One region of the Streptomyces sp. NBC_00076 genome, then DNA from elsewhere that is predicted to be linked to it. Evidence: riboswitches for the same ligand, from Rfam matches in the RefSeq annotation. Region 1 holds a riboswitch; each other region holds the start of a gene.
What was found. A riboswitch is a leader RNA that binds a small molecule or an ion and turns the genes downstream of it on or off. The one in region 1 is predicted to bind cobalamin.
Positions count from the first base shown of each region.

Region 2: it holds a riboswitch for cobalamin, as region 1 does, so the genes downstream of both, OHA64_RS15840 (CbtB-domain containing protein) here and OHA64_RS11015 (cobalamin biosynthesis protein) in region 1, are expected to answer to the same signal.
Region 3: it holds a riboswitch for cobalamin, as region 1 does, so the genes downstream of both, OHA64_RS04235 (CbtB-domain containing protein) here and OHA64_RS11015 (cobalamin biosynthesis protein) in region 1, are expected to answer to the same signal.

Region 1 covers NZ_CP108242.1:2,397,695-2,407,871, forward strand. Annotated here, with positions in the region: gene OHA64_RS10980 (VOC family protein) at 1-28, shown strand, start outside; gene OHA64_RS10985 (hypothetical protein) at 41-1,465, opposite strand; gene OHA64_RS10990 (alpha/beta hydrolase) at 1,709-2,848, opposite strand; gene OHA64_RS10995 (class II aldolase/adducin family protein) at 3,008-3,739, opposite strand; gene OHA64_RS11000 (lysozyme) at 3,935-4,681, shown strand; gene OHA64_RS11005 (anion permease) at 4,845-6,101, shown strand; gene OHA64_RS11010 (hypothetical protein) at 6,145-6,366, shown strand; cobalamin riboswitch at 6,510-6,642, shown strand; gene OHA64_RS11015 (cobalamin biosynthesis protein) at 6,743-7,708, shown strand; gene OHA64_RS11020 (cobyric acid synthase) at 7,705-9,237, shown strand; gene cobN (cobaltochelatase subunit CobN) at 9,234-10,177, shown strand, end outside.
Region 2 covers NZ_CP108242.1:3,466,555-3,476,731, forward strand. Annotated here, with positions in the region: gene OHA64_RS15800 (cytochrome c oxidase assembly protein) at 1-985, shown strand, start outside; gene OHA64_RS15805 (DsbA family protein) at 982-1,650, shown strand; gene OHA64_RS15810 (carbonic anhydrase) at 1,668-2,234, shown strand; gene OHA64_RS15815 (DUF3093 domain-containing protein) at 2,277-2,732, shown strand; gene OHA64_RS15820 (hypothetical protein) at 2,796-3,587, shown strand; gene OHA64_RS15825 (DUF1775 domain-containing protein) at 3,542-4,288, shown strand; gene OHA64_RS15830 (DUF6174 domain-containing protein) at 4,407-4,874, shown strand; gene OHA64_RS15835 (histidine phosphatase family protein) at 4,871-5,497, opposite strand; cobalamin riboswitch at 5,509-5,635, shown strand; gene OHA64_RS15840 (CbtB-domain containing protein) at 5,693-5,911, shown strand; gene OHA64_RS15845 (CbtA family protein) at 5,925-6,671, shown strand; gene OHA64_RS15850 (copper resistance CopC/CopD family protein) at 6,743-8,713, opposite strand; gene OHA64_RS15855 (hypothetical protein) at 8,783-9,301, opposite strand; gene OHA64_RS15860 (SulP family inorganic anion transporter) at 9,455-10,177, opposite strand, start outside.
Region 3 covers NZ_CP108242.1:878,656-888,832, forward strand. Annotated here, with positions in the region: gene OHA64_RS04210 (CU044_5270 family protein) at 1-12, opposite strand, end outside; gene OHA64_RS04215 (RNA polymerase sigma factor) at 9-614, opposite strand; gene OHA64_RS04220 (hypothetical protein) at 1,009-1,821, shown strand; gene OHA64_RS04225 (histidine phosphatase family protein) at 2,085-2,675, shown strand; gene OHA64_RS04230 (CbtA family protein) at 2,705-3,460, opposite strand; gene OHA64_RS04235 (CbtB-domain containing protein) at 3,482-3,703, opposite strand; cobalamin riboswitch at 3,740-3,884, opposite strand; gene OHA64_RS04240 (glycosyl hydrolase family 95 catalytic domain-containing protein) at 4,016-6,358, opposite strand; gene gap (type I glyceraldehyde-3-phosphate dehydrogenase) at 6,524-7,522, opposite strand; gene OHA64_RS04250 (GlxA family transcriptional regulator) at 7,625-8,581, opposite strand; partial or broken gene OHA64_RS04255 (IS200/IS605 family accessory protein TnpB-related protein) at 8,714-8,992, opposite strand; gene OHA64_RS04260 (hypothetical protein) at 9,126-9,476, shown strand; gene OHA64_RS04265 (GlsB/YeaQ/YmgE family stress response membrane protein) at 9,622-9,918, opposite strand; gene OHA64_RS04270 (TetR family transcriptional regulator) at 10,145-10,177, opposite strand, start outside.

The sequences.
Region 1 (10,177 bases):
CACGTACGCGCCCGACACAGGAGGCTGACGGCCGGGCGGTTCAGCTGCCTCCCGTGTGCACCTGGAAGGCGGCGCGACGCACGGCCTTGGCCAGGGCCGGGTCGGGGTGCGCGGCGGCGAGCGCGACCAGCACCTGCACGGTGCGCGGGTGACCGACGGCACGCACCTCGTCGAGGAGCGCGGGGACGGTCGGTTGCAGCGCGGACTCCAGATGCCGTACCAGCATCGGGGCCTCGCCGTGATCGGCGACGGCGGCGGCCGTGTCGACCCACAGCCAGGTGGCCTCGTCCCGGGTGAGGACCTCGTGGGCGTCCTCCGGGTCTATGCCGTCGTGCTCGGCGAGCCACAGTAGGGCGTACGGGCGCAGTGTGGGCTCGTCGGCCACGGAGCGGACATCGTGCTCGGCGGGGGCGCCGACGACGCGCAGGGCCTCGAAGGCGAGGCCGCGCAGCAGGGCGTCCTCGCCGCGGGCGGCGCCGAGCAGCTCGGTGACAGCGTTGCCGACGGGGCGGGCGGCGAGCCAGGCTCGGTATTCGGCGCGGGCCGCGTTGGGGCGAAGCTGGGCGCAGCCGCGCAGCATGCCCTCGGCTGCCTGCTCGATGTTCCCGGCGGGGCTCTGCGCGGCCACGCAGATCTGCTCCAGCTTGACCCAGACCGCCCAGCTGCCGAGCGGGGTGAGTGTCGCCTGCCCGTCGCCGTAGGTGAGCGCGCCGACGGAGGCGAGGGCCCGCAGAGCCCAGTCGAGAAGGGGCGCGAGAGGGGCGAGGGCGACGTCGGCGACGGGGGGCGGCTGGGGCGGTTCGGGGCGAGCCGGTACCGGCTGGGGGCCGTAGGGAATCTCGCAGCGCTCCGTGCGCAGCTCGGTGACCCGCTGCTCCAGGAGGTCGAGGAGCTGTTCCACGGGGACGGGACCGGCGGACAGCTGGAGAAAGGAGAGCACCTGCGGCATGGCCGAGACGACCTCGGCCACGGCGGACGGTTCGTGACCGGAGGGCTCGGGGAAGGCGAGCGACCAGGCGTCGAAGAGGGCGACCCAGCCGCGCAGTACGGCACTGTCGTCGCGGTTCCAGGCGCGCAGCCGCCAGCCGGGGCGGGCGCTGTCGCCGTGCACCTCGATGAGGCCGGCCAGGCGGGCGGTGTCCCAGTCGGCCCGGACCTGAATTGGGGTCAGGCCCAGGTCGGACGCCGCCTGTTCGGCGGTCTCGTCGGAGAGGGTGCCCTTGCCCTCGGGGCTGGCTCCGTCGCGGCCGGGGCGGAGTGCGGCGTCGGCCCACCGCGCGACGCGGGCCGCGGCGGCCAGACCTGAGCGCGCCATTCTGGCCAGTTCCGCGGGGGCGGGGGTGCCCTCCGGCGGGCGGGGTGCGGGGCGGCTCGGGCGCCGCTGGTTCACAGCTCGGGGGGCGGCGGCCAGGGGTCGCGGGCGGACGAGTCGAAGCCTGGAGTCGCGCGGGATACGGGACGTCACAGGTGCAGTCTTCCGGTTGACAGTCCGAAAACCCAAACGGAATGCCAACGCGGGCGGCGGCGAGGGCGGAAGCAGGGCCCTCGTGTATGGACTCAGGCCGAGATCAGGCCAGTGGTACGGCGTTAAACGGAATCTTTGCTACCGGGGTCGGGAGAGACGCGGCGACGAGGGGACGAGGGGCGAAGCAGCGGTGAAGAGAGCCGGCCGAGGGGCGGCCGAGGAGGGGGAATCGCGGCGGGTGTGTCACATCAGAGGGGTCAGGAAGCGGCGCAGTGCCTCTTCGTAGGCCTCAGGGTCGGCGTTCCACATGGCCGCGTGCGGGGCCTGGCGCACGGTGTGGAGGGCCACGCGGTCGGGGTGGGCGGCGGCGAGGCGACGGGACGGACCCCAGGGGGCCACCCGGTCGTCGGGGCCGTGGAAGATCAGGGTCGGTGCCAGGGCACGGCCGGGCGCGGCGACATCGGCGTCGGCGCCGACGAGGGGATCGGCGGACATGCCGGTGCGGCCCTGTGCGGCGCGCACCGCGAGCGGCAGCAGGACGCCCGGGGTGTGGCGGGCGGCGGCCAGGGCGCGCAGCGTCGTCTGCCAACTGAGCACCGGGGAGTCCAGCACGAGGCCCGCGATGCGTTCGCTCAGTTCCGAGCGCGCGGCGGCGCGCAGCGCCATGGTGGCGCCGGTGGACCAGCCGTGCAGGACGACCCGGCGGGCGCCGTGGGCCACGGCGTGCCGGATGGCCGCGTCCAGGTCGTGCCACTCGGTCTCGCCGAAGTGGTTCAGCCCGTCCGGTCGGCGGGGGGCGCCCGGGTCACCGCGGTAGGCGAGGGCCAGCACCGGGAAGCGGTGGTGGTGCAGGAACTCCATGATGTTCATGGGGTGTTCGCGGGTGGTGCCCAGACCGTGCACGGCGATCACCCAGGTGTCCCGGATCCCGGGCACGAACCAGGCGGGCAGGGTGCCGAGTTCGCCGGGGACGTCCATGTCGGTGTGGTCCAGGCCGAGCGCGGTGGCCGGGTCGCCGACGTGGAGGCTCGGGGTGAGCCAGACCTTGTCGCCGGGCTTCACCGTGCCGTGAGTGACGCGCTCCAGGCGTCGTACGACGGTGTCCGCGGAGCGGGTCTCCGTGCCGAGGACGGGACCGACGACCGCGTGCGATCCGTCTCCGACGAGACCGTACGTTCCCGGGCGCAGGGCGGCCAGGTCGCGGGTGACGGTGATCCGGCCCGCAGCCGTGGCGTGCACGGTGAGCCGGGGATCCGTGGGCAGGGGGAGGCCGGGCGGCGCCTTGAGTGCGGCGTCGCCGGCGAGTCGGCCGACGACGACGCTCGCCGCGCCGGCGGCGAGAACTGCGGTGACGGCAGCGGCCGTCGCTTTGACAGTGCGCACCCGTCCAGTGTCCAGGCCCACCCCGTCACCGGCCAGCGGGAGGACGGCTCGGAGTGACCGCTCTTGCCGGGCGTCCAGGCGACCATGCCACCCGTGGCCTCAACCCCGCGGGCCACACGCCGCCCGAAGCCTCGGGCCTGCGGCCTCACCCCCGCAGCCTCAACCCCGCTGTCCGTACCCCCGCAGCCGCTCCCCCGCCTCCGTCACCTGTGCCTCGGTCAGCAGCGTCGGCGACATCCCCGGGACCGAGGAGGCCGTCAGCCACAGGCGGCACATCCACTCCAGCTGGGCCGTGCGGTCGTAGGCCTGGTCGAGGGTGGCGCCGTGGGTGAGGGTGCCGTGGTTCTGGAGGAGGCAGCCGGAGCGGTCGACGAGGGCGTGGAGCATGTTCTCGGCCAACTCGTCGGTGCCGTACGTCGCATACGGGGCAACCCGGACGGTCCCGCCGAGCGCGACGGTCATGTAGTGGACCGCCGGGAGCTCGGAGACGAGCGTCGAGACGGCCGTGGCGTGCACGGCGTGGGTGTGGACCACGGCCCGGGCGTCGGTGGTGCGGTAGACCGCGAGATGCATGGGCAGCTCACTGGTGGGGACGAGCGTGCCGAGCACCTGGCGGCCGTCGAGGTCGACGCCGGTGACGTCCGTCGGCGTGAGCCGGTCGTAGGGCACGCCCGACGGCGTGACCAGCACGGTGTCCTCGACGCGCACGGAGACGTTGCCGGAGGTGCCGACGACCAGTCCGTCGGAAACCGTCCGGCGGGCGGTGGCGACGAGCGCCTCCCAGGCATGCGCCTCCTCGGGGCGCACACTCCTCCCCCGCGGCTCCCGCACATCCTGTGCGCCCTCACTCGCGCCTCGTACGCCCCGCGGGTCCCGCTGCTCCTCGACCATGTGCCGATCCTGCCAGGCCCGGCGTCAACTCGCCGTGGGGCGGGGGCACTTTAGGCCGGAATCCACCCTTCCGAAAGGTCACGTACCGCCACATAAAGACTCTTTGATCGCTTGGCCGGAGATCACCGAGTATTCGGTGATCTTCCAGTAGCCTCTGGGTGATTTGTCGTGTACGTCGCCATTCCCGGGGGACACATGGCCCGTGATCGCACACCGTTCCGCCGCCGGAGCGCCCTGGTGGCGTCCGTGGCGGCGCTCGCCGTAGGGGGCGTCGCTCTCGCCGGGACGCCGGCCTCGGCGGCGGACCCACCGAAGGGACACGACGTCTCTTCCCACCAGAGGAACGTCGACTGGCAGAAGGCAAGGACGAACGGCGCCAGGTTCGTGTACGTCAAGGCGACCGAGTCCCACACCTATCGCAACCCGTCCTTCGACCGGCAGTACAACGGGGCCCGCGACGTCGGCATCATCCGCGGGGCGTACCATTTCGCACTGCCGGACAGGTCGTCGGGCAGGACACAGGCGGCGTACTTCGTGCGCAACGGCGGCACCTGGAGCGCCGACGGCTGGACGCTGCCGCCCGCGCTCGACATCGAGTACAACCCGTACGACAAGCGACACAAGTGCTACGGGCTGAGCAAGGCCGGGATGGTCAGCTGGATCAAGTCGTTCAGCGGCGAGGTGAAGCGGCTCACGGGCCGCCGTCCGGTGATCTACACCACCGCCCACTGGTGGAACACCTGCACCGGCGGCAGCCGCGCCTTCGCCGCGAACCACGCCCTGTGGGTGGCCCGCTACGACTCCGCGGACGCGGGAGCTCTGCCGACGGGATGGTCGTTCTGGACGCTCTGGCAATACGCCAACAGGGGCGGCCTGCCGGGGGACCAGAACCTCTTCAACGGATCCCTGAACGAGCTCAGAAAGTTCGCCAGGGGCGCGTAACCAAGGGGCACTTGGGCCGCACGGGTCCGGTGGGACTCGGCCGGACCCGGCGGTGCGATAACCATCGCTCCCGGACACCGTGTGGCCTGCTTCAGTTCATCTTCCGTTCATTCAGGTTACTTACGTTCGTCCGGCCAATGACTTCGAACGATTGCCTGGGTAAATGGAAAACTTCTCGCTGATCCTCGCGATTGTGGTCGTAACCGCACTCGCGTTCGATTTCACGAACGGTTTCCACGACACCGCCAACGCGATGGCCACGACCATCTCGACCGGCGCACTGAAGCCCAAGGTCGCGGTGGCCATGTCCGCCGTGCTGAACCTTGTGGGTGCCTTCCTCTCCGTGGAGGTCGCCAACACGATCTCCAAGGGTCTCGTCGACGAGAGCGGAATACGTCCCGAGGTCATCTTCGCCGCCCTGGTCGGCGCGATCCTCTGGAACCTGCTGACCTGGCTGGTGGGTCTTCCCTCCAGTTCCTCGCACGCCCTCATGGGCGGTCTGATCGGCGCCACCATCGCCTCGGCGGGCACGGGCGCCGTCCACGGTGACGTGCTCGTCACCAAGGTCCTGATCCCGGCGATCGCGGCCCCGATCGTCGCGGGGCTCGCGGCGATGCTGGCCACCCGCCTGTCGTACTCCCTCGGCCGGAAGGCCGACGGCAAGGCCGCCGAGAAGGGCTACCGCGCCGGGCAGATCGCCTCCGCCGGCCTGGTCTCCCTGGCCCACGGCACCAACGACGCGCAGAAGACGATGGGCATCATCACCCTGGCCCTGGTCGCCGGCGGTGCCGTCGCCCCCGACTCCGACCCGCCCACCTGGGTCATCCTGTCGGCGGGCCTGGCCATCGCGCTCGGCACCTACCTCGGCGGCTGGCGAATCATCCGCACCATGGGCAAGGGCCTGACCGACCTTCAGCCGCAGCAGGGCTTCGCCGCCCAGACCAGCGCGGCCACGGTCATCCTGGCCTCCTCCCACCTCGGCTTCTCCCTCTCCACCACGCACTCGGTCTCCGGTTCGGTGATGGGCGCGGGCCTCGGCCGCAAGGGCGGCGTCGTCCGCTGGTCGACGGCGACCCGGATGTTCGTGGCGTGGGGTCTGACCCTGCCCGCCGCGGCCCTGGTCGGCGCGCTCGCCGAGTACGTGACCGGGCTCGGGGACTACGGCACGGCCCTCGTCGCCGTCTTCCTGATCGCTTCCAGCGCGGCCATCTGGAAGGTCTCCCGTCGCGAGGTCGTCGACGCGAGCAACGTCAACGAGCCCAGCGGGACCGGTGAGCCGGCCGGTGTGGTGACCGCAGCGATCGCCGCCGTGACCCCGCCCCCGGCGGGCACCGTCACCGAGGAGCTCACGGCCACGATCCCGGCCCCGACCGCCGCGGCCACCGACGCCGCGACACCGCCGGCCACGACCACCGTCTGAGCCCGGTCACCCAGGCACCCACCGGCACGAAGGAAGAAGCAGTATGAAGATCGACTGGGCGGCCCTCGGCTCCGTCTTCGGCGTCAGCCTCGTGGTCACCGTGGCCCTCGTGGCCCTGTTCACCCTCGGCATCATGGGCCTGTCGCGCCGCGAACGGGCCACGGCCCAGGGCGACTCCGCCGCCCTCGCGGTCACCGGCGCGTACGCGTGCTTCGCGGCGTGCGCGGCCGCGGTGGCCTACGGGATCTCACTGATCGTCGCCTGACCTGCGACACCCGGACGACACATGGGGTGCGGGACGGTTCGCCGTCCCGCACCCCATGTCTTTTGTGACGGCTGTGACCGCGCGCGTGTGGGTCTCAGCACACTCTCCCTTCGCAGGTCAACGGCAAGTTGACGGCCCTTCCAAGTGCGTGGTGGACTGCCGGGGCCATGTACGGCGGCAGAAGAGGAAGCCGGTGCGAGTCCGGCGCGGTCCCGCCACTGTCACCGGGGTAGAAAGCCCCGGGAGCCAGGAACTCTCGCCGCCGGTCTCGTCGAACCAGGGCGTGGACACCCTGAGTGAGGACATATCGCCATGCTCGGCTGCCGTTCGAGATCCCGTAGCTGCGCCCTGTCTGTGACAGCGGTCGGCTGAGCCCATGCGTGCCGATCGCGTCTTCGCGTACGGCGCCGCCGCCGGCCTCCTCGGTGACCTGCTCCTCGGTGATCCTCGCCGTGGGCATCCGGTCGCCCTGTTCGGGCGGGCCGCGGGTGCCGTGGAACGGGTGTTGTGGCGGGACCACCGGGGCTGGGGCTCTCTGCATGCCGTCGTGTGCGCCGGTGGCGCCGTCGCGCTCGGGTCCGCGGCCGTTCGTGCCGTACGTACCTCACCCGCCGCTTCCGTCGCGCTGACCGGCGCCGCCACCTGGGCGGTCGTCGGCGGGACGTCGCTCGCGCGGGAGGCCCGGAGCATCGGGCGTGCGCTGGAGGCGGGGGATGTCGCCGCGGCGCGGGCGCGGCTGCCGCATCTGTGCGGGCGGGATCCGCAGGCGCTCGACGCCGACGGGATCGCGCGCGCGGTCGTGGAGTCGGTCGCCGAGAACACCTCCGACGCCGTGGTGGGGGCGCTGGTGTGGGGAGCGGTCGGCGGGGTCCCCGGGCTTCTCGGGTTCCGGGCCGTCAACACCCTCGACGCGATGGTCGGTCACAAGTCGCCCAGGTACCGGCGCTACGGATGGGCGTCCGCGCGGCTCGACGATGTCGCGGGCTGGCCGGGGGCGCGGCTGACCGCCGTCCTCGCGGCGCTCGCGGGACCCGATCCGCGAGGTGCCGTGCGCGCCTGGCGGGCCGACGCGGCACAGCATCCCAGTCCCAACGCGGGGCCCGTGGAGGCGTCGTTCGCGGGCGCCCTCGGGGTGCGGCTGGGCGGGACGTTGTCGTACGGGGGCCGGGTGGAGCACCGGCCCGTGCTGAACGGGGAAGGGCGGGCCGTCACGTCGCACGACGTCGAACGGGCGGTACGCCTCTCGGGGCGCGTCGGCCGGCTCGCGCTCGTCGTCAGCGTCGCCGCACGACTCGCCGCACGACTCGTGACCGGGGAACGAGCGAAGGGGCGTACGCCATGAACGGTGGTCTTCTGGTCGCCGGCACCACCTCCGACGCCGGCAAGAGCGTCGTCACCGCGGGGATCTGCCGGTGGCTGGTGCGGCAGGGCGTCAAGGTCGCGCCCTTCAAGGCGCAGAACATGTCCCTCAACTCGTTCGTGACGCGGGAGGGCGCGGAGATCGGGCGGGCGCAGGCCATGCAGGCTCAGGCCTGCCGGGTGGAGCCGACCGCGGCGATGAACCCCGTGCTGCTGAAGCCGGGCGGTGAACAGAGCAGTCAGGTCGTCCTGCTGGGGAAGCCGGTCGGGGAGCTGAGTGCTCGCGGCTATCACGGTGGGCGGCAGCAACAGCTTCTCGGGACCGTCCTCGACTGTCTCGCTCAGTTGCGGGGCACGTATGACGCGGTGATCTGTGAAGGGGCCGGCTCTCCCGCCGAGATCAACCTGCGGCGGACCGACATCGTGAACATGGGCATCGCCCGCAATGCGCGGCTTCCCGTGCTCGTGGTCGGTGACATCGACCGTGGGGGCGTCTTCGCCTCCTTCTTCGGGACCGTCGCGCTGCTCTCGCCCGAGGACCAGGAACTCGTCGCCGGGTTCCTCGTCAACAAGTTCCGGGGGGACGTCAGCCTGTTGGAGCCCGGGCTCGACATGCTGCACGGGCTGACCGGGCGGCACACCTACGGCGTCCTGCCCTTCCGGCACGGCCTCGGCATCGACGAGGAGGACGGGCTGCGTGTCTCGCTGCGCGGGACCGTACGGGAGTCGAACCTCTCCCCGCCCGTCGGCGAGGACGTCCTGCGCGTCGCCGTCTGCGCGGTCCCCCTCATGTCCAACTTCACGGACGTGGACGCGCTGGCCGCCGAACCCGGCGTCGTCGTGCGGTTCGTGGACCGGCCCGAGGAGCTGGCCGACGCCGATCTCGTGGTGATTCCGGGTACCCGGGGCACGGTCCGTGCCCTGGAGTGGCTCCACGAGCGGGGGCTGGCCGAGGCCATCAGGCGCAGGGCCGCCGAGCAACGGCCCGTCCTCGGCATCTGCGGTGGCTTCCAGGTCCTCGGCGAGCACATCGAGGACGACGTCGAGAGCCGTCGCGGGCATGTGGACGGGCTCGGGATCCTGCCCGTCCGGGTGCGGTTCGCCCGCGAGAAGACCCTCACCCGGCCCGTCGGGGAGGCCCTCGGCGAGCGGGTCGAGGGGTACGAGATCCATCACGGCATCGCCGATGTCACGGGCGGGGACACGTTCCTCACCGACGGCCAGGGGCACAGCCTGGACGGCTGCCGGGTCGGCCAGACCTGGGGCACCCACTGGCACGGCTCGCTGGAGTCGGACGGCTTCAGACGGGCCTTCCTGCGCGAGGTGGCGGCCGCCGCGGGCCGCCGTTTCGTGCCGGCCGCCGACACCTCGTTCGCCGCGCTGCGCGAGGAGCAGCTCGACCGGCTCGGCGACCTGATCGAACAGCACGCGGACACGGACGCGCTGTGGCGGCTCATCGAGTCCGGCGCGCCGCAAGGACTGCCTTTCATTCCACCGGGAGCGCCCGCATGAGCACAGTGTTGTTGTTGTCGACCGCCGACACGGACCTGCTGGCGGCCCGGGCCGCTTCGGGTGCCTCGTACCGGATCGGCAATCCGACCCGGGTGGACGTCACGGAGGAACTGCCGGGACTCCTCGAGGGCGCGGACGTCGCCGTCGTACGACTGCTCGGTGGCAAGCGGGCCTGGGAGGACGGGCTGGCGGCCCTGAAGGCGTCCGGTGTCCCGACGGTGCTGCTGGGCGGGGAGAGCGTTCCCGACGCGGAGTTGATGGCCGAGTCGTCGGTGCCCGCCGGAGTCGTGGCCGAGGCGTTGCGGTACCTCGTGGAGGGCGGGCCCGACAACCTCACCGAGCTGGCGCGCTTCCTGTCGGACACCGTGCTGCTGACGGGTGAGGGGTTCGTCGAGCCGCGGAAGATGCCCGAGTTCGGGGTGCACGGAGAGCGTGCGCTCGAGGCCGGCCGTCCGACCGTCGGCGTGCTCTTCTACCGGGCCCATGAGCTGAGCGGCAACACCGCCTTCGTGGACACGCTGTGCGACGCGATCGAGGCGAGGGGCGTCAACGCCCTCCCCGTGTACTGCGGTTCGCTGCGCGACGCGGACGCCGGGCTGTACGAGATCCTCCAGAAGGCCGACGCCCTGGTCGCCACCGTCCTCGCGGCCGGCGGCACCCACGCCTCGCAGGCCTCGGCCGGCGGTGACGAGGAGGCCTGGGACATCGGAGCCCTCGCCGACCTCGACGTCCCCGTGCTGCAAGGGCTGTGTCTGACGTCCTCCAGGAAGGCCTGGGACGAGTCGGACGCCGCCCTGTCCCCCATGGACGCGGCGATGCAGGTCGCCATCCCGGAGTTCGACGGACGCCTCATCACCGTCCCCTTCTCGTTCAAGGAGCGGGTCGACGACGACACGGCCGACGTGCCGGTGTACGTCGCCGACCCCGAGCGGGCCGCGCG
Region 2 (10,177 bases), 1.1 Mb from region 1:
CGGCTTCGCCATGCCGCCGCCGCTCGGCGACTTCCCGTGGACGCCGCTGTTCACCCAGTGGCACTTCGACCCGCTGTTCGCCTTCGGTACGACGGCTGCCGCGCTGCTGTATCTGGCGGGCGTACGGAAGTTGCGCGCCCGGGGCGACAAGTGGCCTGTCGGGCGGACGATTTCGTGGCTGCTGGGCCTGGCGGTGACCGTGCTCGCCACGATGAGCGGACTCAACACGTACGGCAAGGTGCTGTTCAGCGTGCACATGGGCCAGCACATGATCCTCGCGATGACGGTGCCGATTCTGCTCGTCCTGGGCGGGCCGGCCACCCTCGCCCTGCGGGCCCTGCCCGCCGCCCCGAAGGGGGAGCCGGACGGGCCGCGCGAAATGCTGACGAAGCTGCTGCACAGCCGGTATGTGAAGGTCATCTCGAATCCGGTGGTGGCGAGCGTGCTGTTCATCGGCAGCGCCTTCGTCGTCTACTACAGCTCGCTCTTCGAGACCCTGATGCGCAGCCACCTGGGCCACATGGTCATGCTGGTGCACTTCCTGGCCGTCGGGCTGCTGTTCTTCTGGGTCGTCATCGGCATCGACCCCGGACCGCGCCGACCGCCCCATCTGGGCAGGCTGTTCGTCCTCATCCTGACCATGCCGTTCCACTCCTGGTTCAGCATCTCGCTGATGAGCTCGACCGCGCTGATCGGCGAAGGCTGGTGGTCGGCGCTGGAGCGGCCCTGGGTCGAGTACCCGATGGACGACCAGTACGACGCCGGCGCCATCGCCTGGGCCACCGGCGACATCCCCGTCCTGATCACCACGATCATCCTCGCCATCCAGTGGGTCCGCTCCGACCAGCGCGAGGCCCGCCGCGTCGACCGGCAGATCGACCGCGGCGACGACAACGACCCGCTCGCCGCCTACAACGCCTACCTGGCGGGTCTGCACGCCCGCGACCGGCGACCCGCCCCGCCTACCCCCACCGAGGAACCATGAGCAAGCTGAAGAAGAACCTGATCGCAGCCGCCGTCCTCATGGCCGGCTTCGCCCTCGCCATCGGCTCCTACCTCCTACTCGCCCCGGACAACCGGAACAGCGGCGGCCTTGATGTGCAGCCGGCCGCCGAGGCGCTGCCCGTCCGCGATACCAGCCACCGCCTCACCGAGCCGAAGAAGAGCGAGCTGACGTTCGTCGAGTTCCTGGATTTCGAGTGCGAGTCGTGCGGAGCCTACTACCCGGCCGTGGAGCAACTGCGCAAGGAGTACGGCGACCGCGTCACCTTCGTCGCCCGCTACTTCCCCATGCCCGGCCACCGCAACGGCGAACTCGCCGCCCGCACCGCCGAAGCCGCCGCCCGCCAGGGCAAGTTCGAGGAGATGTACACCAAGCTCTTCACCACCCAGAAGGAGTGGGGCGAGTCGCAGGAGTGGAAGGAGTCCGTCTTCCGCGGCTACGCGAAGAAACTCGGCCTGGACATGGACAGGTTCGACGCCGACCTCGCCGACCCGGAAGTGGCCGGACGCGTCCAGGACGACAAGCGCGACGGCCTCGGCCTGGGCGTCCAGGGCACCCCGACGTTCTTCCTCGACGGAGAACGGATCACCAACCCCGCATCGTACGAGGCGTTCAAGGCGCTCATCGATGCCCGGCTGTCCGACTGACCGAGTGCGGAGGCACCATGCAGTACCTGATCGACCAGGTGCGTGTCTTCCGCGCCCGTGCGGCAGCCCACACGCTGCACCTGGCCGGCCTCACCCAGCACCACCGGCCACGGGCGATGTTCATCTCCTGCTCCGACGCCCGCATCGTGCCCGCCCTGCTCACCGCCGCCCGGCCCGGAGACCTCTTCGAACTGCGCACGTACGGAGGGGTGATACCGCCCTACGACGCGCAGGCGCCGACCGGCGAGTCCAGGACGGTCGAGTACGCGGTCAACGAGCTGAAGGTTTCGGACATCATCGTCTGCGGCCACTCGCACTGCGACGTCGTCACCGCGGCCATGCACGACAGCCTGACGGCCTCCGGCATCACGGAGTCCGACGACGATCCGGCCCCGCTGGCCGGAGACCTCACCGCCGCCGGGCACTGGCACGTGCTCGCTCAACTCGACGCCCTCAGCAGCTATCCGAGCGTCACAGCCCGGCTGGCCGACCGGTCACTGCACCTGCACGCCTGGTTCCACGAGATCGACACCGGCGCAACCCTCCAGTACCACCCGCGCGCCAGCGCCTTCCTGCCCCTGTGAACAGCCCCACCCGACCCGACGTCTACGACAAGGTGAACGCCCGTGACCTCCACCAGCCGGCTCGTCTACGACGAACGCCTGACCGCCCCAAAAACCTGGTGGCTCATCGCCGCGCTCTTCGGTATCTCCCTCGCCCTGGTCTTCCTTCCCTACGGGGGCATTGCCGCGCTCATCGCGCTGAGCATCGGCACCTGTCTGGCCGGGATGTACGTCAGCGGGCAGGGATCGACACGGATCCGGGTCACCGCCGACACGCTGTTCGTGGCCGACGCCCGCATCCCACTGACGGCGCTTGGACAGCCGGAGGCCCTCCACGGGGACGAAGCGCGCGCCTGGCGGACGCACAAGGCCGATCTGCGGGCCTTCATGGTGCTGCGCAGTTTCCTCCCCGGCGCCGTGCGCGTCGAGGTCCTCGACCCCGACGACCCCACCCCCTATCTCTACCTCGCCACCCGCACACCCGAGTTGCTGGCCGAGGCGCTCGCCACGCGATCGTAAGAACTCGAACAGGGTGCGACAGCATGCGTACGGTCCCCGGCCGGTAGGGGATGATGGGCGACCGTGCCACCTGATCACGTGACCGGGCACAAGGAACGTGCCGGAGCAGGCCGGGCCAGCCACGCGGGAGCGTGCGCGCGAGCCGGTGTGTTCGCCGTGCTCGGCACCGTACTCGCGACCTTCGGGCACCACGCGGTCGCCGAAGGCACGGTGTCCTGGCGGTTGGTGGCTGTTTTGATCGTGGCGCAGTTCTCGGTGGTCTGGCCGCTCGCGCGGCGCCGCTACGCACCTATCGCGACGGTCGTTTCCACGCTGGCGATGCAGGGGGTGCTGCATCTCGCGCTGTCCTACGCGGACGGCGACACCTCGATGGTGATGCCTCAGCACACGATGCACGCCGGTCATCTCTCCGCTGCCACTGGTGACGGACACTCCTGGCATCACGCCGGAGCGGCGATGACGACGGTTCACACGGCCGCCGCTGTGGTGGTGGCCTGGCTGCTGCACCGGGCGGACGTGCGGATGACGGCGGCGCTCGGCACGCTGCGCACGCTGGCCAGAGCGGCTGCGGCGGCCCTGGCCCAGGTGCTGCCGCGAGCGATCGCCGATCCGGACCGGGTGATGCCCCTGCTGCCCAGGCTGCGGACGGGTGCGTTCTTCGCGGTGGCGGCGCAGGCCTGGGAGGAAGTACTGGAGCACGTGGTGGTGCGCAGGGGCCCACCGCGACGGGAGCACCCTCCAGTCCTTCACCGGTCCTGGTGTCTGCGGGGCCGGATTCTCCCGTGTCTGCAAGGAGCTTCCCTGTGTCCATTTCCTCCCGTCCGCTGGCGTGTGCCGGCCGTCGTTTCGTCCTAGCCGGTGCCGTCGCGCTGACGGCCACGCTCGCCCTGGCCGCACCGGCCGCCGCACACGCGGAGGTCGAGGCCGACAAGCCTCAGGCCCTGGCGGAGAACGTCACCCTGAGCTTCGTCTCCGAGGCCGAGTCCGACTCTGCGGGCTTCACCGAGCTGCGCGTCGTCCTGCCCGAGGGCATCGCCCCCGCCGACGTCACCCTTGACGAGGGCCCCAAGGGCTGGAAGCTGACGGCCACCAAGGACGGCTACACCGTCGCCGGCCCGGCGCTGAAGGCAGGCGTCGACGGCGAGCACAAGATCAAGGTCCGGCAGCTGCCGGACGCGAAGGAACTCGCGTTCAAGACCGTCGAGACCTACAGCGACGGGGAGGTCTCCCGCTGGATCGAGCTGCCCACCGGCGGCAAGGAGCCCGAGCAGCCCGCTCCCGTGCTGAAGCTGAAGGCCGCGGCCCCGGGCGCCAAGCCGGTCAGCCCCAGCCCGACTGCGACGGTGAGCGCGACGCCCAGTGCGGCCGCCTCCACGCCTTCCACCGCCGCAAGCGAGTCGGACGCCTCGCCTGCTGCCAGTGACACGGCGGCCGACGAGGACGACGGCAGGTCCTCCGGCGCCCTGGTCGCAGTGATGGTCGTAGCCCTGCTCGTGCTCGGCGGCGGGGCCTGGTGGCTGGTCAAGCGCCGAGCTGCCTCCTCCAGCGAGAGCTGACGTTCGCCGTGGGTGCCTTGGGGCGGCACTGCCGTCGTCCCAAGGCACCGACAGGCACCACCGTGAACGTTCCTGGGTCGTCCGGCGTCACAGCGGTAACCGGACCCGAGGAGTCACCATGACCGCTGGACGTTCCCGTGCCCGATGCGTGGCCAGGGCCGCGCTGCTCGGCGCCTTCGTATGCGCGACCGCAGCCTGCGGCTCGTCGAAATCCGCCGAATCGACCGAACCCAACGAGCCGATGAGTACTTGGGAGGAACCGGCCTCGTACTCGTACACGTTGACGTCGAGCACCCAGGTCCTGGCGGGGACGTTCCGGGTGAAGGTGCGCAACGGGAAGGCGGCGGAGGTGGTCGGGCTGGACGAGGACAGCCGGAGGCAGGCGCAGGATCTGCCAGGCGACGTACCCACCATCGGCGAGCTGTTGAAGACACTGAATCGGGCCCGCAGCGAGGACGCTGACACGGCTGAGGCGGACTACGCCGCCGATGGCCACCCCCTGCGGATCTCCCTGGACTGGGACAAGAACTCCATCGACGACGAAGCCCTGTACACGATCAGCTCCTACGAACCGACCCCCGGCTAGCGCGACTCAACGCTCCCCACAGCACCGATCCGCAGGTTCCAGCGGCCGGACCGGCCGATGATTTGGAAGGCGGACACTGGCGGAACGTCGACGCGCCAGAACGACTGCTGAGGCGCGCCCATCGCGTGCAGCAGTGCTGCGCGCGCCACGGCCTGTTCGACCACAGCCACTACCCGGCCTGGATCGGCGGGCAGCTCTTCCAGCCAGGCGGCGATCCGGTGGCACACCTGCGCCACGGACTCGCCACCGTGCGGGGCCGCTTGCGGATCCGACATCCATACGGCGAGCCCGGCACCGTCACTGGCCGCGACCTCGTCCAGAGTCCGGCCCTGCCAGCTGCCCATGTCCATGTCCCGCAGGGCCGGCTCCATGGCGACGGCGTCCCATCCCAGGGCCTGGGCTGTCTGCCGGCACCGCTGCGAAGGCGCCGTCAGCCGGACGGTGGCCGCGGAAAGCGATCCGGCGACTCTGCGCGCCTGCCCCATAGCCCGCTCGTCCAACGCCGTGTCCCCACCGAAACGCACGTCGCGCTCCGTAGGGGCTGCGGCGCACAGCAGCGTGAGCCGGACGGTCATGAAGGGCCCTTTCCCCGAGGTCGGTTCATCGTAGGTGGCATACGCCATGTTGGCCGAAGTCCCTGTTGCCCCTACCATCTGGGGCGACAAGGACGACAGCGCCACGGAAGCCGGTGCAAGCCCGGCACGGTCGCGCCACTGTGTGCCACCCCGCCAGCCAGGCGAGGGTGGTGAGTCAGACCCAACGCTGTCGTCGAGTGCTCCACACGATGCGGGACGCGTAGTTCCCGAGGAGGTCTCGCCATGGCGCAGTCCACTGCCGCCCCCACCCCCACCACCCAGACCCTCACGCCGCTGCCGCTGCGGGCGATCGCCCCCTGGGCCGTCTTCTTCGGCGTCCTGATGCTGGTCCTGCTGTACTTCGTCGGCGCCGAGCAGGGCGCCACCGCCGTGGTCTCCGGTGAGGGCGTGCACGAGTGGGTGCACGACGCCCGCCACCTCCTCGGCTTCCCCTGCCACTGACGGAGCCCTCACCATGAACTCCGTCACCGTACGCACCTTGCTGGTACGCGGCATGCTCGCCGGCCTCGCCGCCGGCGTGCTCGCCTTCGTCTTCGCCTTCCTGGTCGGAGAAGGCCCCGTCGACGCGGCCATCGCGTTCGAAGAGGCCAACTCCCATGAACACGGCGGCGAGGAACTCGTCAGCCGCACCCTGCAGTCGACCGCCGGACTTGCCACGGGCGTGCTCGTCTTCGGCATCGCCATCGGGGGTATCGCGGCGCTCGCGTTCTGCTTCGCGCTGGGCCGCATCGGCCGGTTCGGGGCACGGGCGACGGCGGCGTTCACCGCGCTCGCCGGGTTCCTGCTCGTCTACCTGGTCCCGATCCTGAAGTACCCGGCGAACCCGCCCGCCGTCGGCAACCCGGACACCATCGGCAAGCGCACCATCCTGTTCGTGGGAATGATCGCCCTCAGTGTGCTGCTGGGCATCGCGGCGACCCTGCTGGGCCGCAGACTCGCCCCGGCGTGGGGCAACTGGAACGCCTCCATCGCCGCGGGCGTCGCCTTCGTCGCGGTGATGGCGGTCGCGATGGCCGTCCTGCCGCACGGGGACAACACGCCCAAGAGCTTCCCGGCGACCGACCTGTGGGAGTTCCGCCTGGCGTCGATCGGCATCCATGCCGTGCTGTGGGCCGGGTTCGGGTTGCTGTTCGGTTTCCTGGCCGAACGCGTCCTCGAGCCAAAGCCGGTCCGCGGGAAGGTCTCCTCACTGGCCGTCTGAACAGGAAGACATGCGGCGGGGCTACCGGGGGCGCGCCCGGTAGCCCCGCCGTTGCTGTGCCTGTCGGCCGGTCAGGCCGGTGTCGGGCGGATGGTCACGTCTTTGGCGACAGTGACCTGGTCGACGTCGGTGAGGCGCACGGTGACGTTCATGGTCCACACACCGGACAACGGAATCCGCAGCCGGTCGGCGGCAAAATAGCCTTTCCGGTCGACGAGTTTCGCATCCAGCGGACCGAGCTGCTGGGCCCGATGTGTGAGGGTGAGACGGAGTTCGGGAATAGCTATGAGGCCCCCGTCCGCTCCGTACACCACGGCTTCCACCGTGTTGTCGCCGACGCGCCCGGGTGCGAAGGTGATCTGCACCTTGCCGCTCCCGTTCGGAATCCCGGTGTCGAAGGGCACCATCACCATCCGCGCCGTGGGCGCCTGCGCTTCGGTAGCCGCAGCAGCGGTTTCCACGGCGGCGCGGCTGGGCTGGGTCCCGGTCAGAAGTGTGGTGATCGCCAGGACCACGACACCGAGGACGGCTTCAGCGGCGACCGAACGGCGCAGACTGCGCCGGTATCCGTCGGGGCCAGACAGGGAATCGGCAGGCGAATCAGCGCCCCCGGCCGCGTCGGGCGGAGCCAGCGGTCGAACCACGCTGTCCTCGCCGTCCGCTGTGCTCACGCTCGTCGAGGACGCCCCGACGGCGACGGCCTGTGCCACCCGCGCGGGTGCGGGTGAGGCTTGCGGCAGGGTTTCTACCGGCGGCTCGGGGACGAGTTGCGCGGTCCACTGGCGGGAGAAGGACGCCACCATCAGCACCACGACCACGGCTCCGGCCTTGAGGGCGAGGAGCCTGCCGTACTCGGTGGTGGTCACCGCATCCAGGGAGCCGACCTGGCGCCAGGACTGGTAGAGGCCGGTCGCGACCAGGACGACGACCGCGGCGAAGGCCAGGCGGGAGAAACGTGCGACCACCGACACCGGGACCGCCGTGCCAGTTGGTACTCGGTACAGCGCGACCGCCAACGCGACCAGACCCCCCAGCCATACCGCCATGGCCAACAGGTGCAGTACGGAGACGGGGATCGCCAGCGGGACCTGGATACCGGCGGAGGCGTGCTCGGCAGCAGCCCAGGTGAGAGCCAGACCGACGGCGAACAGCGCGCCCACAGCCTGCACGCCGGTCCCCAGGGGCCGTTGCTCAACAACCTCATCGGCCGCGGGCTCGACATCAGCAGCGGGCAGGGGCCGGGCGGTCAGGCGGGCGAGCCGGGTACCGAACCGTGTCAGGACAATGCCCACCGCGACGAGCAGTACCAGCCGTACTCCGAGAGCCATGCCGCTTCTGCCCGTGATGGTCTGGCCCATGAGCGACAGGTCGAACACCGAGGTGAGGCTCCTGCCGCTCTCGTACGGGCCGCGTAGGAGCAACAGGAAGAGGGTCGAGGCGGCAAGTGTCGCCCAGCCGGTCAGCAAGAGCTTGCGCAGTGGGCGCAGTCCAGCAGCAGCGGGCCAGCACGTCAGGACGAACAGGGCGACGCCGATCAGCAGGGCCAGGCCGCCGTAGGCGACGTAGCGGCCGATCTCGTACAGGCGGGCGGCAGCGGTGTCGTCCGTGGCTTCGGTGGCCACCACGGCCGTGGTGGCGGAGGGCTGTCCGATGGAGAAGGTGAACGCGCCGGAGATCGGGTGGCTGTCTGCGGAGACGGCCCGCCAGCCCACCGTGTAGGTACCTTGGGGCATCTTGCCAACCAGGGCCAACTGCGCGGTGTTCGGTTTGCCCGGTGCGTGCTTGACCGGCCCGCGGTCGACCCGCAGGTTCTTCGGGGACAGTACGCGCAGCGAGCCGTCGGAGAGGCGGACGGTTTCGGAGAAGGTGAGCGTGATCCGCTTCGGGGCCGTCTTGAGGACCGTGGAGTCCGCCGGGTCCGACCTGCTCATGGTGGCGTGGGCCGAGGCGGAACCTGCGCCACCGAGGAGGAAGGCGAGCACGGTGCCGACCAGGAGGAGGGCGGTCAGCGGTTTCCTGGTCCGGCGCGATGCCGTTTGCATGAAGCAGCCTCCAAGCGGCGGATCGTACGTCGCGGTCGCGGCGTGAGGGGAGAGAAAAGAGGGACGCCGTTACGACGCGCTCGGGGCCGCGCTCGGGCCTATGCCGCGCAGTTGCTGGATCTCACCGCCGAGCTTGGCACGGAACTGCTCCAGCATCGCCGGCTTCTTGACGCTGACGATCCAGCGCGAGCCGACCAGGTACTTGCCGCCATAGACAGCGGCGGAGTCCAGCCACGCCTGCTTGTACTTCTCCTCGGGGAAGGTGGTGATGAGATAGTCGATCTTCTTCGTGTGGCAGATGCCCTGGCGCAGTTCGTCCGCCTCGATACGGATCTTGGGCTTGCAGCCGGTCAGGTTGGCGATCACCTCGACCTTCGCCGGAGCCACGACCCCCGCTGCCGGGGCAGCGGTCACTGTCGTCGGCGACGCCTTGCTCTTGTCGGCGGCATCGTCCTGGCCTGCGCTGCAGGCCGTGGCCAACGGAAGGAGGGTCAGGCTCCCGGCCAGGGCTGCGCAACGAACCAGGCGGGCCGTGGGCGTGATGCGGCCGCTGCGTCCCCGCGACCGCTCCTGTGACTGCTGAGGCACGTCCTACTCCGTATCCGCGTATCCACGCTCTTCCTGTCCGAACCGACGGACAGGGGTACGACAAGGGGTACGGGTGAACGTAAGTGGCTGTTCACCCCGTATGTCATCGCGAGCCCGTGGGGCGGTCGGGACAACCGCCCCACGGGCCGGCACTCATGCCCAGGCGGGCGAGGGCTCGGGCTGGACGGTGTGGGCGTTGTGCAGGTCGGCCCAGTTCTGCAAGGCGCTCATGCAGGCGTGGTCGAGATGGCGCAGTCCGGCGAGGTTGAGCTCGACGGGCCGGTCGGGGGGCAGTTGCTCCAGGGTGTCGAGGATGTGCGGCAGACGCAGGAAGGTCGCGTGCCCGCGGATCCGCACCCGCACCGCGTCGTCACCGTTGTCGTCGACGTCGATGTGGACGTGCGAGGTCTCCCACGCCGCCTTGACCACCGACAGCAGCAGGCCGATCAGGACGCCTTCGAACATGTTGGTGACCAGGATCGCCCCTGCGGTGACCACCAGCACCACGGCTTCGCCCCGGTGCTCGCGCCACAGCGGGCCCAGTTCCTTGACGGGCATCAGTTTGAAGCCGGCGTGGATGAGGACCCCGGCCAGCGCGGCTGTCGGGATCATGCTCAGGGCGGAGGGCAGGAGAGCGGCGAACAGCAGCAGCCACACACCGTGCAGGACGCGGGAGACCTTGGTGCGGGCGCCCGCAGCCACGTTCGCGGAGCTTCGCACGATCACCGCGGTCATCGGCAGCGCGCCGAGCAGCCCGCATGCCGTGTTGCCAGCGCCCTGGGCCATCAACTCCTTGTCGTAGTCGGTTTTCGGGCCGTCGTGCAGCCGGTCGACCGCCGCCGCGCTGAACAACGACTCGGCGGAGGCGATCAGGGT
Region 3 (10,177 bases), 1.5 Mb from region 1:
CTTGTCGTTCATGTGAGCTCCTCCCGTACGGGCAGGGCCGCGATCGCGGCCGCACTTGTCATCTCTCCGCGGGCCGTGGGTGGTTCCCGCTCTTCTGCCGCGAGTCGGGCGAGCTTCTTGCGGGCACGCGACAGACGGGAACGCACGGTTCCCACGGCGATGCCCAGGGCTTCGGCCGTCTGCTGGTAGTCCAGGCCGGACCAGACACACAAGGCGAGAACCTCCCGCTCCTGGCGTCTGAGTCGGCCCAGGGAGGCCTGGACGGCGCGCAGGTACCGTGCGTCGTCGATGCGCCCGACTGTTCGGGGCGCGAAATCCTCTTCCACGCGTGGCTGCGGCTGACGTGCCAGGAACAGTTGCCGTCTGCGCACTCCCCGGCGGGCGTTGTCAGCCTTGTGTGTGGCGATGCCCAGCAGCCAGGGCAACAGGGAGCCGCCGTCCTCCAGCACACGTTCGCGGGTCCGCCACGCGGTCAGGAACGTGTCGGACATGATCTCTTCGGCCGTCGACCAGTCGCCGGTCAAGCGCAGCCCGTGGTTGTACACGGCTCGGGCGAACTCCTCGTACAGCTGGGCGAACGCCTCACGGTCCCCCTCGCGCACTCGGCGGCGCACATCGTTTTCTGAATCCCTCACGACCACTTCTCTCCGCGACACGGAAGGAGTTCCTGTGGCCTGAGTCACGCACTGATGTCACCGCTACGGTCTCCGTCGCCACCTGCCGAGGGATCCTCGCACACCGGCCGCCGGCACCGGAGACATGGCTTCCGGCACGGTCCGCCGGGCAGTTGGACGACTCGCGTGCACGGGTCCCACCATCACCCACAGAACACTGATGTCAGTGCGGGGATCTGCGCGAAGAGAACAACCCGCTCTTGTTGTCCGTACTATCGCTACGACAGGGCACTGCGCCTTGTATGTGACTGCCGCCCCGTAGCCATCGTCCGAGACACACTCGTGCGGCAGTCCCTTCGACTCCGGCCTCGAGCCGAGGAAAGGTTGTGCACTCATGTCGCAGAACACCTCAGTGACCGAACTGACATCGCAGTACACCACCCAGGTAGCCACCGACCTCGAACGCAACACCAAGGAGCAAGAACGCATCGGTGGGGAAATCGCCACGCTGCAGGAGCAGTTGGCGGCCCTCCAGCGTGACCACTCGGTGCTGACCAACATCCAGCAGGCGATCGGCACAGCACCGGCATCCGCGCAGCCCGCGGTCCCTTCGGACAGTGTCGCGGTACCCGCTCCCCGCAAGAAGACGGCCACCGGGTCCGGCACAGGCAAGCGAGCGGGAACGAAGAAGACCGCCCCTCAGCCCGGCCGGGCCGCAGCCGGCAAGACCGCAGCCAAGTCCACTGCCGGCAAGTCCACTGCCGAGAAGCCGGCTGCCGCCAAGGCGCCGGCGGGGAAGTCGGTTGCCGCCAAGGCGGTCGCCGGCAAGGCGACTGCCGGGAAGACGGCTGCCGGCAAGTCCGCTGCCGAGAAGCCCGCGGGGAAGCCCGAAGCCGCGAAGTCGGCCCAGCCGACGCTTGTCGACCTGGTCCGCCGCCACCTCACCGAGCAGAAGGAACCGCGTTCGGCAGCGGAGATCACGACTGCCCTCGACAAGTCCCACCCCGAGCGCGGCGTCAAGACCACCGTGGTGCGCACGACACTCGAAGGGCTGGTCGCCAAGAGCCAGGCGCAGCGCTCGAAGCAGGGAGCATCCGTCTTCTACACCGCTCCCGACGCGCCGAAGCAGACCGCACCGAAGCAGGCCGCACCCAAGCAGGCCGCACCGAAGCAGGCCGAGGAGCAGCCCGCAAAGGCCGACGCATAACCGAAGCGCCGCACAGTGTGGCACCTGACCGCGGCGTAGGCCTACGCGTCTCCGTCGCGCTCAACGACATCGCCGCCGCGCCCGCAGAGCTCGACCGCGCGGTCGGCGAGTTGGGGGCGCACGGCGAGCAGTGCACACCCGTCAAGGGCTGCACGCGTCGGGCCCGGTCGGTGGACGGCCGACCATCTCTGCCGACCGGCACACGCATGTGCCGTACCGGGTGGAGACCCGCACACCTTGACCGCGTCAGGAGGAGCCACCACGTGACCGCTCGCGTCACCTTCATCTCACCCGCGATGAGTTCGTCCCTGCGCCAGGCCCGCTTCGACGACGGGGGCTCGATCGACGCCGACGGGGCGGCGCGGGCCCGTGCCGCGGCGGCGTCCCTGCCGGCCGCCGTGCGTGTCGTGGTCTCTCCCACTGTGCGTTGTCAGGAGACGGCTGCCGCACTCGGTCTCGACGGCGCGCAGGCAGCGGAGTTGGCGGCACTGGAGGTGGGACGCTGGCGGGGCCTGACTCTGGCCGAGGTCGGCGCCGGTGAGCCGGAGGCGGTGACCCGCTGGCTCACCGACCCCGCGTCCGCGCCACACGGCGGGGAGTCCGTGGAGGACATGTGCGAGCGGGTGACACGCTGGCTCGCGGCCTCCCAGGACGCGGGCGGCCGTACGCTCGCCGTCGTCGAGCCGGAGGTCGTGCGGGCCGCGGTGGTCCACGTGCTGGGAGCGCCCTCAGCGGCCTTCTGGCGTCTCGACGTGCCACCGCTGACGGCCACCACCATCAGTGGACGCGTTGGCCGCTGGAACCTGCGGCTCGGGCACCCGTTGGACTCGGCCGAGGCAGTGGCGGACCACTGAGCGAAGCCGGCCCAACGGGCCCCGCGTCATTACGGAGCGGCTACGGTCGTCCCCGCGGACACCGTGGCCGGCTTCGGGTGCAACAGCCGCTGCGCCAGTTCACCGAAGACTAGGCCGAAACCTCCCCACAGCGTGATCTGCATGGCGAGGGCCGACAGACGGAACCGCCACAGCAAGGCGGCCGGGAAGTCGCTCGGCACCTCGTTGATGGCGGGCAGGAACGCGTACGCCAGCCCGATCACGACGGCGAAGCCGAGGACGGCGACGACGGTGGCGTACCAGGTGCCGAGCTTCGGCGCGAGCCGCTTGCCCGCGATCACCGCGGCGACCGCGAGGAGCACCCCGAGCACCATCATCAGGAAGTACAGCGTGGTGCGCTTGCCGATGGTGTCGTGGTCCCCCACCGCGGGCGGGTTGGCCGGGTACTTCAGGAACGGAACGACGTACACGGCGAGCAGCGCGGCCCCCGACAGCAATAGCGCCGTGGCCCGCGGGGTGAAGCGGCCCACGCGGCCGAGCGCGAAGCAGAAGGCGAGAGCGGCTATGCCGCCGAACGCCACCCCGTAGATGAGCACGCCGGTGGCGAGGCCCGCGGTGGACTGCAGGGAATGGGAGACGAGTTCGACCTCGTGCTCGTGGGCGGGGGCATGGGACTCCTCGAAACCGATGGCGCTGTCGACATTCGGTTCACCGAGGAAGTAGGCGACGATCAGGGCGAGCACGCCGGCGCCGAGGCCGGCGAGCATGCCCCGAACGAGCAGGTTTCTTACTGTCGCGGAGTTCATGGGGTGTGCGGCGTCCCTAGATCAGTGGCAGGGGAAGCCGAGGAGGTGGCGGGCGTCGTGAACCCACTCGTGGACGTCCCCGCCGGAGACGACTGAGGTCGCCCCCTGTTCGGCGCCGACGAAGTAGAGCAGGACCAGCATCAGGATGCCGAAGAAGACCGCCCAGGGGGCGATGGCCTTCAGCGGGAGCTTGGCGGGAACGACGGGCGTGGTGGTTGTCGGCTGGGCGACATGCTGAGCCATGGCAGGGCCTCCTCTGGGAGTTCGCGTCCCATCTCGGTGGTGCACATGACGACGGCCACGGGTCTGACTCGCGGTGCGCCCCCTCGGGGGACACCGTCCACAGTGGCGCGACCGTGCCGGGTTCTCACCGGCTTCCGTGTGCCGTCGTCGATATCAGAGCGACGGTACCGTGTGTCGGGTCCACCGCCAATACCGCCCCACCTGGCGTGATCGCGTTCTCCCCCGCCAGGTGACCCGGATCACCGTCCGCTCACCGGTCACACGCGAACGAGACAGGAGCACGCGGCGCTGCCACGTGCGGTCGCGCGCCGGTCATGCGGGCAGTCCCCAGCGCGGCGCCTCCTCGTTCGGCTCGACGGGGGTGATCCGCAGGTCGGGACGGTCGCCCTTGGCGGTGATCAGGGCGGACTCGCCCTTGCGCAGAGCGACTTGGATCGTCCCATCACCCAAGGACTCGTAGCGCAGCGGCCTCCCGCCCCCGTTCCGTACCTCGATCGGGCCGGGGACGCCATGCCGTACGACACAGGGGGCGCCCGCCTCGCTGACCAGCCGGACCCAGCGGGTCACCCCGTCCTTGCGTACGGCACTGAGCAGGAACGCCCCCTGGGTACGGAAGTTGTGCACCGCCAGATCCGCCCAGGCGGCGGGCAGCGCGGGGAAGACGCGGATGGTGTCGCCCCAGGACTGGCAGACCATGTCGTGGAGGGACTGGGCGGCCGAGAGGGGGGTCTCGATGACCGGGCCCGACTCCTTGTACATGGTGTTGGGCTGGATGAAGCGGGTCATCAGCTGTCCGAGGTAGCTGAGCGCGTCCTCGCCCTTTCCCAGCATGGCCGACATCGAGGCCGCGCCCGTGAACGTATAGCCCTGGAGGGCGCCTTCGAAGCCCACCCAGTGCGCCAGCGACTTCTCGATCAGGGCCTTTTCGTCGGGCGTACGGCCGGTGAGTTCGTACAGCGGGTACACCGCCAGGAGGTGTGAGTAGTGACGGTGCGACTTCGCGAAGGGGATGTCCGCGCCGATCATGAAGCCGTTGTCGTCGGTCGGATACGCGACCCGCCGGGTCAGGACGTCTCGCCAGCGCGGCGCCAACTCATCGTCGATACCGAGGAGTTCGGCGGAATCGAGGAGGGTGCGGCAGCCCCACGTCAGCAGCATCAGGTCGAAGTTGCAGTCCCGTGAGTTGCCCCCGTACTCGGGCGAGAAGGTGGCCGGCAGGTGCAGTTTGCCGTCGGCGCCCGGCTCCAGGAAGTGCAGGTAGTAGTTGATCGCCTTGCGGAGGAGAGGGAAGAGGACGTCGCGGAGGATCGACTCGTCCATCGTGTGGCGATAACTGAGCCAGACGTTGTGCAGGGCCCAGGTGAGGTTGCCGACCTCGGGAGTCGGCGGGTCCTGGCCGGGGATGCCGACGCCGTAGCCCAGTGCGGGGTCCGTCGCGCCACCGTTGACCAGCGAGGCGTCGGTGGTCCGCGGGATGCCCAGTGAGTCGGCGCGGTACGCGGGCGCCATCTCCGCCCTGAGGTTGTCCCGGAACTCACTCAACGCCCTCGTCACGGCGTCGAGTTCGAGGTGGTTGGAGCCGTGGATCAGCCAGTACTCCAATTGCACGTTCAGGTTCCACCAGGTCGCCGGCCATGGCGTGGGCTCCAGCCAGGGCCCGCTCGTGGCCATCGCGGGCGCGTCGCGCCGTGCCGCGGACGCCGTCTTGTACAGCTGGATCCAGTAGAAGCGCTGCATGCGGGCATCGGGCAGCGAGAGGAAACTCTTCCGGTAGTAGGCGTGCCACCAGGCGCGATGCGCCACCGCCAGTGCGTCGTACGAGAGTTTCGAGGCGTCCCGCACCGCGGCCAGCGCGCGCCCGAGCGCCGTCGGCTTCGGATACGAGTGCGCGACATGCACGTACAACGTCCGAGCACGCCCCCGCGTGCGCTCCCGCCACGCGGTGACGTGCTGCCCGCCGGCGAGCAGCGGCTGCACGGCGGCGGAGATGCCGTCGTACAGCCCCGTCTGGGCGGGCGGGTTGGCCTCGTACCCCTGAGGTATCGGCTTGAACGCGGCGCGCGGGCTGATCGCCTGCGCCGGGTGGAACTCCCACGTGAAGTCGCGCTCCCCCTCGCTCGGCGTCACCTCGATGGCCAGCACGGAGCGGGAGTTGTGCACCAGGGCGCGGATCGTGAGCGTGCCTCGGCCCGTGGTGAGCGTGCCGGTCAGTTCGGCGTCGTGCAGTCCGAGTCGCCAGTCGAGGCCGGTGATCGTGCCTACCGGCTCCAGTGTCAGGTAGCCGATCGGCAGTCGTGCGAGGCCGAAGAGCGACCCGAACTGCGGGCGGTGATCCTGGACTTCGGAGTGCTGCACGTTGAAACGGACGGCCTGGAAGGTGTCGGCTTCGGTGCCCGGTTCGGCGTAGATCCCCGAACCGAGGAAGCCATTGCCCAGATACGGGCCCTCGTACCAGGTCTTCGGCATCCGCTGCCAGACCAGGTCGGCGTCGTCGAGGACGGTGCGCCAGGGGTCGGAGCCCTGCGGGGCGGAGCTCGCCGCCGCGGCCGGGGCGGGCAGGCCTCCCGCGAGCAGTGTCCCGCCGAGCGCGGAGCCGGTGGCAAGTACCGTACGCCTGGACGGACGGCTGGAACGACGGCTGGACGGGCTGGGCATCGCGCCTCCTGGCTCGTACGACTCACAGAGATTCATCGGAGCTATCTCTGACCGAAAGGTAGAGATGGCGCGAGGAGTCGTCAACGCTTAGGAAGAGATCCGATGTGTTGGTTTGCGTGGGCGGATCCAAGGACCCGCCCGTTGCCCGTTCCAATTCCCGCTCGGTCAGGGGGTCGCGAGGAGCTCGAGCGTGTCGATCACACGGTTCGAGAAGCCCCACTCGTTGTCGTACCAGGCGACCACCTTCACGTGCCGGCCGTCGACCCGGGTGAGTTCCGAGTCGAAGATCGAGGAGGCCGGATTGCCCGTGATGTCGGAGGACACCAGCGGGAAGTCCGAGTACTCCAGGACCCCGGCGAGCGGCCCCTGAGCCGCGGAGCGGTACGCGGCCAGCACGTCCTCGCGCGTCACGTCGCGGGAGACGGTCGTGTTGAGTTCGACGATCGAGCCCACCGGAACAGGCACGCGGATCGAGTCACCCGAGAGCCTGCCCTCCAGGTTCGGCAGCACGAGGCCGATCGCCTTGGCGGCGCCCGTCGTGGTCGGCACGATGTTGACGGCGGCGGCTCGGGCACGACGTGCGTCGCGGTGCGGGCCGTCCTGGAGGTTCTGCTCCTGCGTGTACGCGTGCACCGTCGTCATGAAGCCGTGCTCGATGCCGGCGAGCTCGTCGAGCACCGCGGCCAGTGGTGCCAGCGCGTTGGTCGTGCACGAGGCGTTGGAGACGATCGTGTGCACGGCCGGGTCGTACGCGTCGGTGTTGACCCCGAACGCGAGAGTGACGTCGGCGCCGTCGGACGGCGCGCTGACGAGGACCTTCTTCGCGCCCGCATCGAGGTGCGCGCGGGCGGCCTTGGCCGAGGTGAAACGACCGGTCGCTTCGAGGACGATGTCGACGCCGAGTTCGGCCCACGGCAGCTGCGCCGGCTCACGCTCGGCCAGGACCGTGATGCGGCGGCCGTCGACCACCAGGGCGTCCCCGTCTGCGGTCACCGGACGACCGAGCCGGCCGGCCGTGCTGTCGTAGGCGAGCAGTCGCGCGAGTGTGGCCGGCTCCGTGAGGTCGTTGACGGCGACGACCTCAAGGGCGCTGTGGCGTTCGAGCAGGGCACGCAGCACATTGCGTCCGATGCGGCCGAATCCGTTGATGGCGATGCGAGTCATGAATGGTGTCCCTTCCGTTCGCCATCCAGCCTCGCTCGCGGCCGCGGCCACTGACAGCGGCGCGATCGCCACCGTTCAAAAGGATCGCGCCAGGTGGTGCGCCTACTCGCCCTGGGCGAAGGTGCGCCGGTACTCGCTCGGTGTGGTGGCGAGGATGCGCTGGAAGTGCGACCGCAGATTCGCACCGGTGCCCAGGCCGACGTCGGCGGCGATCTGCTCGATGCCGCGCTGCGAACGTTCGAGCAGTTCGCGGGCCATGTCGATACGGGCGCGCATAACCCACTGCATCGGCGTGTACCCGGTCTCTTCGACGAAGCGCCGCGAGAACGTGCGCGGCGAGACCGCGGCCCGCCGCGCCAGCACCTCCAGGGTGAGGGGCTCGCCGAGCCGCCGCAGCGCCCACTCGCGGGTGGCGGCGAAGCGCTCGCCGAGCGGCTCGGGCACACTGCGCGGCACGTACTGCGCCTGGCCACCGCTGCGGTAGGGGGCCGCGACCAGGCGTCTGGCCGCGTGGTTCGACGCGGCCACCCCGAGGTCGCCGCGCAGGATGTGCAGGCACAGGTCGATGCCGGAGGCGGCGCCTGCCGACGTCAGCACGCTTCCCTCGTCGACGAACAGGACGTTCTCGTCGACCTGTACGAGCGGATGCCGGGCCATCAGCGCCCGCGTGTAGTGCCAATGCGTCGTGGCGCGCTTGCCGTCCAGCAGACCCGTGGCCGCGAGCGCGAAGGCTCCCGTCGAAATGGCGGCGAGCCGCGCGCCCCGCTCGTGGGCGGCGATCAGCGCGCCGGCGACGGCCGGCGAGGGATCGTCGCGGTCCGGGAACCGGTACCCGGGGACGAAGACGATGTCGGCCCACGCGAGCGCCTCGAGACCGTGGGCGACGTGGTACGACAGGCCGTCGCCGCCAGTCACGAGACCCGGTTCCGCGCCGCACAGCCGCACCTCGTACGGCATGCTCGCGCGCGTGGTGAACACCTGCGCGGGAATGCCGACATCGAGCGGTTTGGCACCGTCGAGCACGAGAACGGCGACGCGACGCAGGCAGGAGGCTGACACGGTGACAGGGTACGCAGCTGCCTCTCCGCGTACGTCCTGAGCTCGCCTCCGTTCCGGCAGCCGGGGCTCATCGAAGACACGGGGAGGGCCCGCGCCTCCTGCCGGGAAGGTGAGGGTGCCGCTGAACCGTTCCTAAAGACTGAGCGGGAATGAGTTCTGTTGCCAGAGCTCGTGCTCAGCCGGGTGTCCCGAACGGTGTTGGGCACCCTGGTCGCCCGCTTTCGCTCCACGGCCTGGCGGCGCGCATCCGGTGCGCGGTCCGGGAATGTGGGGGCGGGTTCCCTCACGCCGCCGGGTCTCCGGTCGGGCCTGGGCGGTCCGATGCCCACGACGATCACTCTGGTCGTCGTGGGGCGGTGCCGTCCGTCGCCGGATCGGGTGTCCGAGGGCGCGTCGCCCGACCGCCGGGGCGCAGAAGGGGAAGACGGGGGATGGTTCGGAGGCGACGCAGTCCTCGGCCGCCCGTCAGTCCACAGCCGAGGAGGCCGTTGCCACCTGGGTCACCGCGGTCGTCCAGGGCAAGCCGAAGCAGGCGTGTCTGGTGATGGCTGAAGCGGCCACCTCCTCGTCGCCGGCTCAGGTCGGCAGCCCCTCGAAGTGCGACAGCAACACGCCCGACGTACGGAAAATGCAGAAAAACATCGGCCAGATCCGTACGTCGTTCACGCCCAAGCCGCCCACGAGCAACCCGAAGGTGGAGGTGGCCCAAATCCCGGTCACCGGAGGCAAAGCGGTCGTTCCAGCCGACAAGGTCGCCATCGACGGGCAGAGTCTCGACAAGGTCATCCTGTCCAACTCCACCGGAGTGAAGCCGGGCCAGTTGGACGTCAATGTGGAGTCCACCAAGATCGACGATGCCTGGTACGTGACGAACCTCGATTTCAACCTCGGCTGACCCACGAGTCGACGCTGGTCCTTTCCCTCCCACCTGTCCCTGCCAGTAGTCGCCGAAGACGCGAGCGCCCCCGCCTGAAGGCGGGGGCGCTCGCGCACCTCACTTCGTGTTGCTGTGCTCCGACCACGCCGACCACTCGGACCTGCTATGCGTGGACGTGTCCTCGCCGGTGTCCGCGGCCGTGCCCGCGGTTGGCGAACACCCGGTACAGCGCGAGGAGGATGACGGACCCGACGATGGCCGCGATCCAGGTGGACAGGTCGAAGAAGCCGTCGATCGAGTCGACGCCGAAGATCACCTTGCCGAGGAAGCCTCCGAGCAGGCCTCCGGCGATACCGATGAGCATGGTGATGATGATTCCGCCCGGGTCCTTGCCCGGCATGAGCGCCTTGGCAATAGCCCCGGCGAGCAGCCCGATAACTATCCACGCGATGATGCCCATAGCAGAGTTACCTCCCTGGCTTTCGGTTCGCCGGACGTGTTTCCGCGGAAGGCGTCGCCAAACAGACGAAGACGAAAACGCGGCCACAGCATGCCGTTACCGATCTTCAGGAAAGGCTGTCGTGAGGGGGCATCACCCCACTTCAGACACCCGCTCCGAGATCGTCCTGCGGTCCCTTCCTTTTCCTTCGCCGGACGTCACTCCGGGGTGGTCCCCGACACCTCGCTCACGGCGCCAAGCACGCCTGCACCGCGGGTGC